DNA from 3 places in the Streptomyces sp. NPDC058678 genome. Region 2 is predicted to be linked to each of the others. Evidence: riboswitches for the same ligand, from Rfam matches in the RefSeq annotation. Region 2 holds a riboswitch; each other region holds the start of a gene.

Region 1 (3,243 bases), on a different contig from region 2:
GGGTCGAGCGCGGAGGTCGGCTCGTCGAAGAGGATGACGCCGGGGCGCAGCGCCAGGGCGCGTGCGATGGCCACGCGCTGCTGCTGGCCGCCCGACAACTGCCGCGGGTAGGCGGCGGCCTTGTCGGCCAGACCGACCCGGTCCAGCAGTTCCCGGGCGAGTGCCTGGGCCTCGGCCTTGCCGAGTTTCCCGGTCGCCACCGGGGCGGCGGCCACGTTGTCCAGCACGGTGAGGTGCGGGAAGAGGTTGAAGTTCTGGAAGACGAAGCCGATGCGGCTGCGCTGGGTCAGGATGGCCCGTTCGCTCAGCTCCTTCAGGCGCTCGCCCTGCCGGCGTACGCCGATCAGCTCGCCGTTGACGCTGACGTGGCCGATCTCCGGCTTCTCCAGGTGGTTGACGACCCGCAGCAGAGTGGACTTGCCGGAGCCGGACGGGCCGAGGATCACGGTGACCTCGCCGGGCCGCACCGTCAGGTCGACCCCGTCCAGGACCCGGTGGGTGCCGTACCACTTGTGCACGTCGTGCACCTCGACGGCGGCGGCGTGGTCGATCGTCCCGGCGGTCATACGGCGGCCTCCCTGCGGATGCGGTCCCGCAGGTCGGTGAGACCGGTCCGCAGCTTCTGCAACGGCGTCGGCGGCAGGGTTCGCGTGGCGCCCCGGGCGTAGTACCGCTCGACGTAGAACTGGATGACGGACACGACGCTGGTGAGGATCAGGTACCAGACGGTGACGACCAGCAGGAGCGGCACGATGTCGCCGGGGTAGGTGGCGCCCATGGTCTGCGCGGTGCCGAACAGGTCGAGCAACGACACGTAGAAGACCAGCGAGGTGGCTTTGATGAGGCCGATGAGCTGGTTGACGTAGTTCGGAGTGATGGACCGCAGCGCCTGTGGGAAGACGATCCTCCTGAACTGGTAGCCCTTGGGCAGGCCGAGCGCGGAGGCCGCCTCGTGCTGGCCCTGGTCGACGGAGAGGATGCCGCCGCGGACGACCTCGGCCGCGTACGCCGCCTCGTTGAGGCTGAGTCCGATGACGGCGACGGCCATGTCGGTGGCGAGCCGTGACTCGTCGAAGGTGAAGAAGGCCGGTCCGAAGGGGACGCCCACGCTGAGCGTCCGGTACAGGGCGCTGAAGTTGTAGAGGAACAGCAGCACCACGATCAGCGGGATCGACCGCAGTGCCCAGACGTAGGTCCAGCTGACGGCGCGGAGCACCGGGCTGCGCGAGAGCCGGGCGAGGGCCAGCAGGATGCCGCCGAGGAGGCCCAACACCGCGCTGTAGGCGGCGACTTCGAGGGTGATGAGGAGCCCGTCGAGGATGGTCGGCCGCAGGAACCAGTAGCCGAACCGGTCCCACTGGTAGAAGGGGTTGGACACCAGGCCGTGGACGAACTGGGCTGCCAGGACCAGGACGACCGCGGTGGCGATCCAGCGTCCGGGTCGCCGCAGTGGCAGAACTCGCTGGGCGGCGAGTGGTCTTGACGGTGTGTCGGCGGGCGGTGGTGCCTCGGCGAGGGACACGGCGGCGCCTGGGGGTTCACTCATGGAGGGCTCCGGCGGGGCGGGGTCGGGACCCCCCGGGACAGCGCGAACGTGGTGCCGCTACGGCGGCCGCTCCGCGGCGGCGGGACGTGGCACACGGGAACGCACGGTGACCGGGGGCTGGGCGGACGACGACGCACCGCGAGGGCGGGCTTCGTCAGGAACGCGGGGGCTGGGGAAGGACGTCAGCCCCGACAGCGGGCACGGCCCGGTGCGGTACACAGTGCGCTGCTCACGCGGAGCAGATCGACGGCCCGGTCGGCGACGAGCTGGTGCGCGTACGGCGGAACGCAGCTCTGGGAGCGGCGCGTGGCCGTCCTGGGAGCTGCGTACATGCCCGTCACCCTGCTCTTCCGGCCCGAAGGGCCCTCGCGCTTACCGAATGTCATTCGGTCCGGTCGTCACCTGGGGCACCCCACCGCGTGCGAGGGTTGCCGGTCAGCAAGCCAGGGCTTGTCGCTGACGCTCATTACCGTTCTGGCAGTCAGTTAAGACAAACGCTCGAACGAATGTCAACGCCGGTCCGCCAGATGGAACGCGCTACGCCCTCTGAGCCGCGTGGGCGGCCCAGTCGAGGATCTGCACGGCCGCTCCGGCGGCCTCCAGGCCCCGGCAGTGGGCGTGGTGCCGTCGGGCGATGCCGTCGAGGTCGAGGTGGATGCCGAAGGCGGGGTGGGCGGCCAGGCGGCGGGCGTAGGCCCACAGGACGGGGTGGTCGGCGACGCGGTGCACCGCGGCGGCGTCCAGGTGGTGACGGTGCACGGTGTCGAGTTGGACCAGTGCGGCCCACAACTCGACGTCGGCCGCGGTGATCTGATCACGAATCAGGTAGTCGCGTCCGACGAGCCAGTGCTCCAGTGAACCCAGCGTCCCCAGCAGCTTGTAGAGCGCCACGTCACGCGCCCCGGTGTCGGGGTCCGCCGCCCCGGCCGCCTGTGCGGCCTGCTCGATGCCCTGCCCGCACAGTCGCTCCACGGCCTCGATCTCCGACTCCGCCCCGCACGGGTACAGCGCCGAACGGCCGCCCCCGAAGTGCCGGGCCAGGTCGCGGGTGATGTCGGGGGCGTGGGTGCTGACGATCCGCCCCGACCAGTCGTCACTGAGCACCGGCCCGGCGGCGGCACCGGTGTATCGGTGCACGCTCGCCTCGTAGAGCGGGCGAAGTGCCAAGTGCCCCCCGTCGGGACAGTCCGGGACCGCGCCCAGAAGCGTCACGGGGCAGACGTCGTCGAGTCCGAGCAGGCTGTGCGTCACGGCGATGCGGAGGCCGTCGGGACACGTGGGCGACAGGTGGAGGCGATAGCGGCGGGGCACGGCGTAGTGCCCGCTGCGCGCGTCCCTGCCGATCCGCCCCCGGAAGGCCGGGGCGGGCTGGGCGGAGGGGACGGTGGCGAGCGGTGTGACGGACATGGTTCTCCCCGGGGTGGGTGCGTGGACGTACGCGCGGCGGAAGCGACGTCGGGCGGCGAGAGGGCGGCCCTCCCCCGCATGCGACGGCTGTGGCGGCCGTCGGGGCGTGGCGGAGGACCGGGCTCAGCCCAGGGGGCTCATCGCGCTGCACACTCGCAGCAGATCGATGTGCCGGCGGGAGGTCAGAAGGGGTGACTGCCCGGAGGTACGGCTCACGTCGGCGGTGACCGGTCCAAGGCGCCCCATGTTTCCCTACCTGTTCACTAGGATTCCCCTCTGGAGTGTCGGAC
Region 2 (3,243 bases):
GCTCGTCGGGCGTGCCGGCGCCGAAGCTCACCCGGATCGCGTTGAGGGACTTCTCGCCGGGTGCGGCCTCGGGGGCCCCGCACTCGCCCTGCGTCCGGGGGTCGCTGCCGAGCAGGGTGCGGACCAGCGGGTGGGCGCAGAAGAGGCCGTCGCGGACGCCGATGCCGTACTCGGCGGAGAGCGCGGCGGCGAAGTGGGAGCTGTTCCAGCCCTCGACGACGAAGGAGATCACGCCGACCCGCGGGGCGTCGTCGCCGAAGAGGGAGAGGACCCGGACCTCGGGCACCTCCGCGAGGCCCGCGCGGACCGTGTCGATCAGGTACTGCTCCCGGGCGACCAGCGTGTCGAAGCCGGCCTCGGTGAGGGCCTTGCAGGCGGAGGCGATGGAGTAGGCACCGATGACGTTCGGGGAACCGGCCTCGTGACGGGCGGCGCTCTCGTGCCACTCCACGTCCACTCCCCCGTCCGAGCGCCGCGTGACCTTGCGGCTGGCGCCGCCGCCCGCGAGGTACGGCTCGGCCGCGCGCAGCCAGTCGGCCCGGCCGGCCAGCACGCCGGACCCGAAGGGCGCGTACAGCTTGTGCCCGGAGAAGGCGACCCAGTCGACGTCGAGGTCCCGCAGCGACACCGGGTGGTGCGGGGCCAACTGGGCGGCGTCCAGGACGATCCGGGCACCGTGCGCGTGCGCGGCGGCGGCCAGCTCCCGTACGGGCCACAGCTCGCCGGTGACATTGGAGGCGCCGGTCACGCAGACCAGCGCCGGGCCCTGCGGGTCCCGGTCGGCGAGGGCGCGCTCCAGGGTCGCCACCGCCTGCCGCGGGGTGCGCGGGGCGTCGAGGTAGCTGACGCGGGCGTTCTGCCAGGGCAGCAGCGCGGCGTGGTGCTCGGTCTCGAAGACGAAGACCTGGCAGTCGGCCGGGAGCGCGGCGGCCAGGAGGTTCAGGGAGTCGGTGGTGGACCGGGTGAAGACCACCTGGTCCTCGGCGCGGCAGTCGAGGAATTCGGCGACCGTCCTGCGGGCGTTCTCGAAGAGGTCGGTGGACAGCTGGGAGAGGTAGCCGGCGCCGCGGTGGACGCTGCCGTAGTAGGGCGCGTACGCCGCCACGTCGTCCCAGACCCGCTGCAGGGCCGGCGCGCTGGCCGCGTAGTCGAGCGCGGCGTAGGTGACCTCGCCGCCGGTGACGAGCGGGACGGTGACATCCCGGCCCAGAACGGGCAGCGCCCCCGAAATGTCACTGCAAACGGACTGGGCGGCGGCAACGGTGGAGACAGACATGGCGAACTCCCGTGAGAGGCAGGTGACATCACCGCGCGAGCGAACGTGGCTCAGCGCGGGAAAAGGCGAAAAGGGGTGTGCGGAGGCGGGGCTCTACGCCCTATCGCATTCGCTTGCTCACGGAAGACTCCTCGACGACCAGGGCCCCTGGTGTGCGAGGGGTCCGCGCTTGCCGCAGGCCTTTCTGCCTACGACCTGGTCTTCACCCGGGGCACCCCGCCACGGACGGAGGGTTGCCGGACAGTCGGCCGGGGCCTCATGACTGTCACTCATGACCTGGTACAGAAACGTACGCGAAGTGATCGTGGTCCCGCAACCCGGGTCCGGATTGCGGGACATCACGCGTGGGGCGCTACGCGTTGCTGGCCGCCACCCAGCGCTCGAGCGTCCGCTTGGCGGCGCCGGAGTCGATCGCCTCCGCCGCCTTGTCCATCCCGGCACGGAGCTGCACGGCCAGCGGCGCTCCGGTCGGCGCCAAAGCCACCAGCGCCGCCGCCGAGTTCAGCAGCACGGCGTCCCGCACCGGGCCCGGCTCACCGTCCAGCAGGCGTCGGGCGACCTCCGCGTTGTACGAGGAGTCGGCGCCCCGCAGCGCCTCCACCGGCACCAGTTCGAGGCCGACGTCCCGCGGGTCGAAGGCCTCCTCGGTGACCTTGCCGTCGCCGACGATCCACACCCGGGAGGTGGCCGTGGTCGTCAGTTCGTCGAGGCCGTCGTCGCCGCGGAACACCAGCGCGGACGAGCCCCGCTCGGCCAGCACGCCGGCGATGAGCCCCGCCATCCGGGTGTCGAAGCAGCCGACCGCCGAGGCGGTGACCCGGGCGGGGTTGGTCAGCGGACCGAGCAGGTTGAACGAGGTCGGAATGCCCAGGTCCCGCCGGACCCCGCCGACGAACCGCATCGACGGATGGAACTTGGCCGCGAAGCAGAAGGTGATCCCGGCCTCCTCCACCACGCGCGCCACCCCCTCGGGTGACAGGTCCAGGTTGATGCCGAGCTTCTCCAGCACGTCGGACGACCCGCTCGCCGAGGACGACGCCCGGTTGCCGTGCTTGACGACCTTCGCGCCGGTGCCCGCGATCACGATGGCGGACATGGTCGAGATGTTGACCGTCTTGGCCCGGTCGCCGCCCGTGCCGACGATGTCGACGGCCGGGCCCGGGATCTGCAGCGGCTGCGCGTGCGCGTACATCGCCTCGACGAGACCGTTGATCTCCTCGACCGTCTCTCCCTTGGCCCGCAGCGCCACCATGAAGCCCGCGATCTGGGCGTCCGAGGCCTCGCCGCTCATGAAGCGGTCCATCGCCCACGCCGTGTCGGCGGCGCTCAGGTCCCGCCCGCCGAGCAGTGTGCTCAGTACCTCGGGCCAGGAACGGTCCGCCGCGGTGTCGCCTCCAGCGGGGGTCACAGCGCTCATCAGCCGCTCCTGGATCAGTCCCGTGCAGCGGGACGCGAGTCTCAACGGGTCCCACCCTATCCAGCCGGAGGGCACGGCAAAGGGCCCCGTCCGGTCTTCGGACGGGGCCCTTGCCGCGCGTGGCGAGCGCAGCGATCAGTGGTGGCCGTGGCCGCTCGTGATCTCCTTGTACTCCTCGACGGTCGGCTTGGGGATCTGGGCCTCTTCGCCGTAGTACGCCTCGCTCAGCTTGGCGCGCAGCTTCTCGGAGCCCTTCACCTTGCGCTCGACGCCGTTCTCGTCGACCGTCGGGCCGATCTGCGCCGGCACGTACTGCTCGTGCGCCGTGAGCGTGTGCAGCTGCTCCTGGCTGAGCGGCTCGTGCACCTCGATGAACTCACCGTGCGGCAGGCGCTTGATGATGCCCGACTCGCGGCCGTGCAGCACCTTGTCCTTGTCGCGGCGCTGGAGGCCGAGGCAGATCCGCTTGGTGATGACGAACGCGATGACCGGCCCCACGAAGAACGCGATCCGGACGAACCAGGTGATGGCGTTGATCGACAGGTGGAAG
Region 3 (3,243 bases), on a different contig from region 2:
GCGTGCGCCGGAACGCGTCGACCGCGGCCGAATGTATCTGTCCAACTGCCCTCTGCAACAGGTCAATCGGACGAGAATTCCGGACGCGCGGGGTCCGGAATGTGGCGAGAATTCACCCGAATTCGGGGCAAGTCGGGCTCCACAAAAAGCACAAAAGCCGCGAAAGAAGCGCACACTTTGGCTACTTCTTATCGGGTGCAAGGTGGAGATCAAGGGCTTCCGACCCGGGGATCGGCATCGCGTTCCCCAACTGTACCGCGCTCAACCACATTGAATTGCCCCCTCCGCTTCTCTCACGGAGGGGGCAATTCAATGAAACGCTCGGTAACCGGCGTTACCGACGGTAATAATCAGCCGCCGGCGACGGCCGGAATGATGGAGACTCCGGCACCGTCCGGCGTCGCCGTCTCCAGGCCCTGCTCGAAGCGGACGTCGTCGTCGTTGACGTACACGTTGACGAACCGCCGCAGCTTGCCCTGGTCGTCCAGGACTCGCGCGGCGATGCCGGTGTGGTTCTTCTCCAGGTCGGTGATGACCTCGGCGAGGGTGGCCCCCTCGGCGGCCACCTCGGCCTTGCCACCGGTGTAGGTGCGCAGGATGGTGGGGATGCGGACGGTAACGCTCATGTCTGATGACCTCCGGTCAGGTAATCGCCCTCAGGGGCGCGGGGAACTGCGCGACCAGCCCCCACCGGCCCGCAGATGACAACGGCTATGCGAGTCCGGCCTCGCGGAACGAATCGAGGTTCGGACGAATGGTCGCAGTCAGCCCGGTCCCCGCCACCGCGTCCAACGTCTTGAGACCGTCACCGGTGTTCAGCACGACCGTGGTCTTCGTCGGGTCGAGGAGACCGCTCTCGATCAGCTTCCGCGTCACACCCACGGTCACACCACCGGCGGTCTCCGCGAAGATGCCCTCCGTGCGCGCGAGGAGCTTGATCGCGTCCACGACCTGCTCGTCGTTCACGTCCTCCACCGCACCGCCGGTACGCCGCGCGATGTCGAGGACGTAGGGACCGTCCGCCGGGTTGCCGATCGCGAGCGACTTGGCGATGGTGTTCGGCTTCTGCGGCCGGACGACGTCGTGACCGGCCTTGTAGGCGACGGACACCGGCGAGCAGCCCTCGGCCTGCGCACCGAAGATCTTGTACGGCTTGTCCTCGACGAGCCCGAGCTTGATCAGCTCCTGCAGCCCCTTGTCGATCTTCGTGAGCTGCGAGCCGGAGGCGATCGGGACGACCAGCTGGTCCGGGAGCCGCCAGCCGAGCTGCTCGCAGATCTCGTACGCCAGGGTCTTGGAGCCCTCGGCGTAGTACGGCCGCAGGTTGACGTTGACGAAGCCCCAGCCCTCCCCGGCCGGGTCGCCGATGAGCTCGGAGCAGAAGCGGTTCACGTCGTCGTAGTTGCCCTCGATGCCGACGAGCTCGCCGCCGTAGATGGCGGCCATGACGACCTTGCCCTGCTCCAGGTCGTGCGGGATGAACACGCAGGAGCGGAATCCGGCGCGGGCGGCGGCGGCGCCGACGGCACCGGCCAGGTTGCCCGTGGAGGAGCAGGAGAGGGTGGTGAAGTGGAACGCGCGGGCGGCCTCGATGGCCTGGGCGACGACGCGGTCCTTGAAGGAGTGCGTCGGGTTGCCGGAGTCGTCCTTGACGAAGAGCTTGCCGGCGTCGACACCCAGCTCGCGGGCGAGGTTGTCGGCCTGGACGAGCTTGGTCCAGCCGGGGTTGATGTTCGGCTTGTCCGCCACGTCGGCCGGGACGGGCAGCAGCGGCGCGTAGCGCCAGATGTTCGCGGGTCCCGCCTCGATCTGCTTGCGGAGTTCCTCCGTGTCGTAGGCGGAGAAGTCGTAGGCGATCTCGAGCGGGCCGAAACACTCCTCGCAGGCGAAGACCGGGCCGAGGGGCACGCGGTGACCGCACTCGCGGCAGCTCAGCGCGGCGGCGGGGCCGAGGTCTACGGTGTTCGTGGTGCTTGCATCAGTCTGCACAGCCATGGAGGCGAGGCCCTTTCTCCTCATCTTCCTCACGACGCACTTCGCCGTGAGACGGATTTGGCACCTTCCCTAGTCGGGAGCCTCGCTGGTGACGAGAACCGACTGGAGGGTTGCCGGGGCTTCATCGGGCCGTATCCCTCTGCCCCTCTGGATGAGCGGTATGTAGTTGTTGATCGTTGAAACGGAACGCGGACCCCGACATGCGATGGTCATCAGCGTTGTTCAAGACTGTAACCGAAGGCCAGGACAGTTGAGATAGCCGTCCGAACCGCGAGATGGATCACATGTTCTGCGAGAGACCATGGATCACACGCTCGCCGAGAGAACGCAGAGGAGCCGCGCACTGTGCTGAAGGAAGTCGAGCGTTGGCTGAGCACTCACTCCTGGTCGAAGACCGATCGCCCGCTCCACAAGATCCTGGCCGCGAAACGCGCCACGGGCCAGACGGTCAGTGTCGTGCTGCCCGCGCTCAACGAGGAGGAGACGGTCGGTGACATCGTCGCCGTGATCCGTCACGACCTCATGCAGCAGGTCCCGCTCGTCGACGAGATAGTCGTCGTGGACTCGGGATCCACCGACCGCACCTCCGAGGTGGCCGCCGCCGCGGGGGCCCGGGTCGTCCATCGCGACGACATCCTGCCCCGCATCCCGACCGCTCCCGGCAAGGGCGAGGTGCTCTGGCGCTCGCTCCTGGTCACCAGCGGCGACATCGTCTGCTTCATCGACGCCGACCTGAAGGAGTTCTCCTCCGACTTCGTCTCCGGGATCGTGGGCCCGCTGCTCACCGACCCCGGCATCGACCTCGTCAAGGGCATGTACGACCGTCCGCTGCGCGGCGCGGCCGGCCAGGGCGGCCGGGTCACCGAACTGATGGCCCGCCCGCTGCTGAACATGCACTGGCCGCAGCTGGCCGGTTTCGTCCAGCCGCTCGGCGGCGAGTACGCGGCCCGTCGTTCGCTCCTGGAACAGCTCCCCTTCCCGGTGGGCTACGGCGTGGAGCTGGGCATGCTGATCGACGCCCTGCACCTGGTGGGCCTCGACGCACTGGCCCAGGTCGACGTGGGTGTGCGCAAGCACCGCCACCAGGACGGCCAGGCGCTGGGCAGGATGTCCGCCGCGATCTACCGCACGGCCCAGCTGCGGCTGGCCCGCGGGCACCTCGTCCGCCCCTCCCTCACCCAGTTCGAACGGGGTGAGGACGGCTTCGAGCCGCGTACCTACTCCGTGGACACCGAGGAGCGGCCGCCG

What was found. A riboswitch is a leader RNA that binds a small molecule or an ion and turns the genes downstream of it on or off. The one in region 2 is predicted to bind S-adenosylmethionine.
Region 1: it holds a riboswitch for S-adenosylmethionine, as region 2 does, so the genes downstream of both, ACFWWR_RS01785 (amino acid ABC transporter permease) here and ACFWWR_RS28970 (aminotransferase class V-fold PLP-dependent enzyme) in region 2, are expected to answer to the same signal.
Region 3: it holds a riboswitch for S-adenosylmethionine, as region 2 does, so the genes downstream of both, thrC (threonine synthase) here and ACFWWR_RS28970 (aminotransferase class V-fold PLP-dependent enzyme) in region 2, are expected to answer to the same signal.

What each region holds. Positions count from the first base shown of each region.
Region 1 covers NZ_JBHXSG010000001.1:416,794-420,036, reverse strand. The annotation lists gene ACFWWR_RS01790 (amino acid ABC transporter ATP-binding protein) at 1-566, opposite strand, end outside; gene ACFWWR_RS01785 (amino acid ABC transporter permease) at 563-1,546, opposite strand; SAM riboswitch class IV at 1,910-2,017, opposite strand; gene ACFWWR_RS01780 (glutathione S-transferase family protein) at 2,084-2,953, opposite strand; gene ACFWWR_RS01775 (putative leader peptide) at 3,077-3,199, opposite strand.
Region 2 covers NZ_JBHXSG010000036.1:52,416-55,658, forward strand. The annotation lists gene ACFWWR_RS28970 (aminotransferase class V-fold PLP-dependent enzyme) at 1-1,276, opposite strand, end outside; SAM riboswitch class IV at 1,437-1,553, opposite strand; gene trpD (anthranilate phosphoribosyltransferase) at 1,629-2,693, opposite strand; gene ACFWWR_RS28980 (cytochrome bc complex cytochrome b subunit) at 2,829-3,243, opposite strand, start outside.
Region 3 covers NZ_JBHXSG010000059.1:50,437-53,679, forward strand. The annotation lists gene ACFWWR_RS37585 (MoaD/ThiS family protein) at 351-626, opposite strand; gene thrC (threonine synthase) at 712-1,995, opposite strand; SAM riboswitch class I at 2,013-2,153, opposite strand; gene ACFWWR_RS37595 (glucosyl-3-phosphoglycerate synthase) at 2,341-3,243, shown strand, end outside.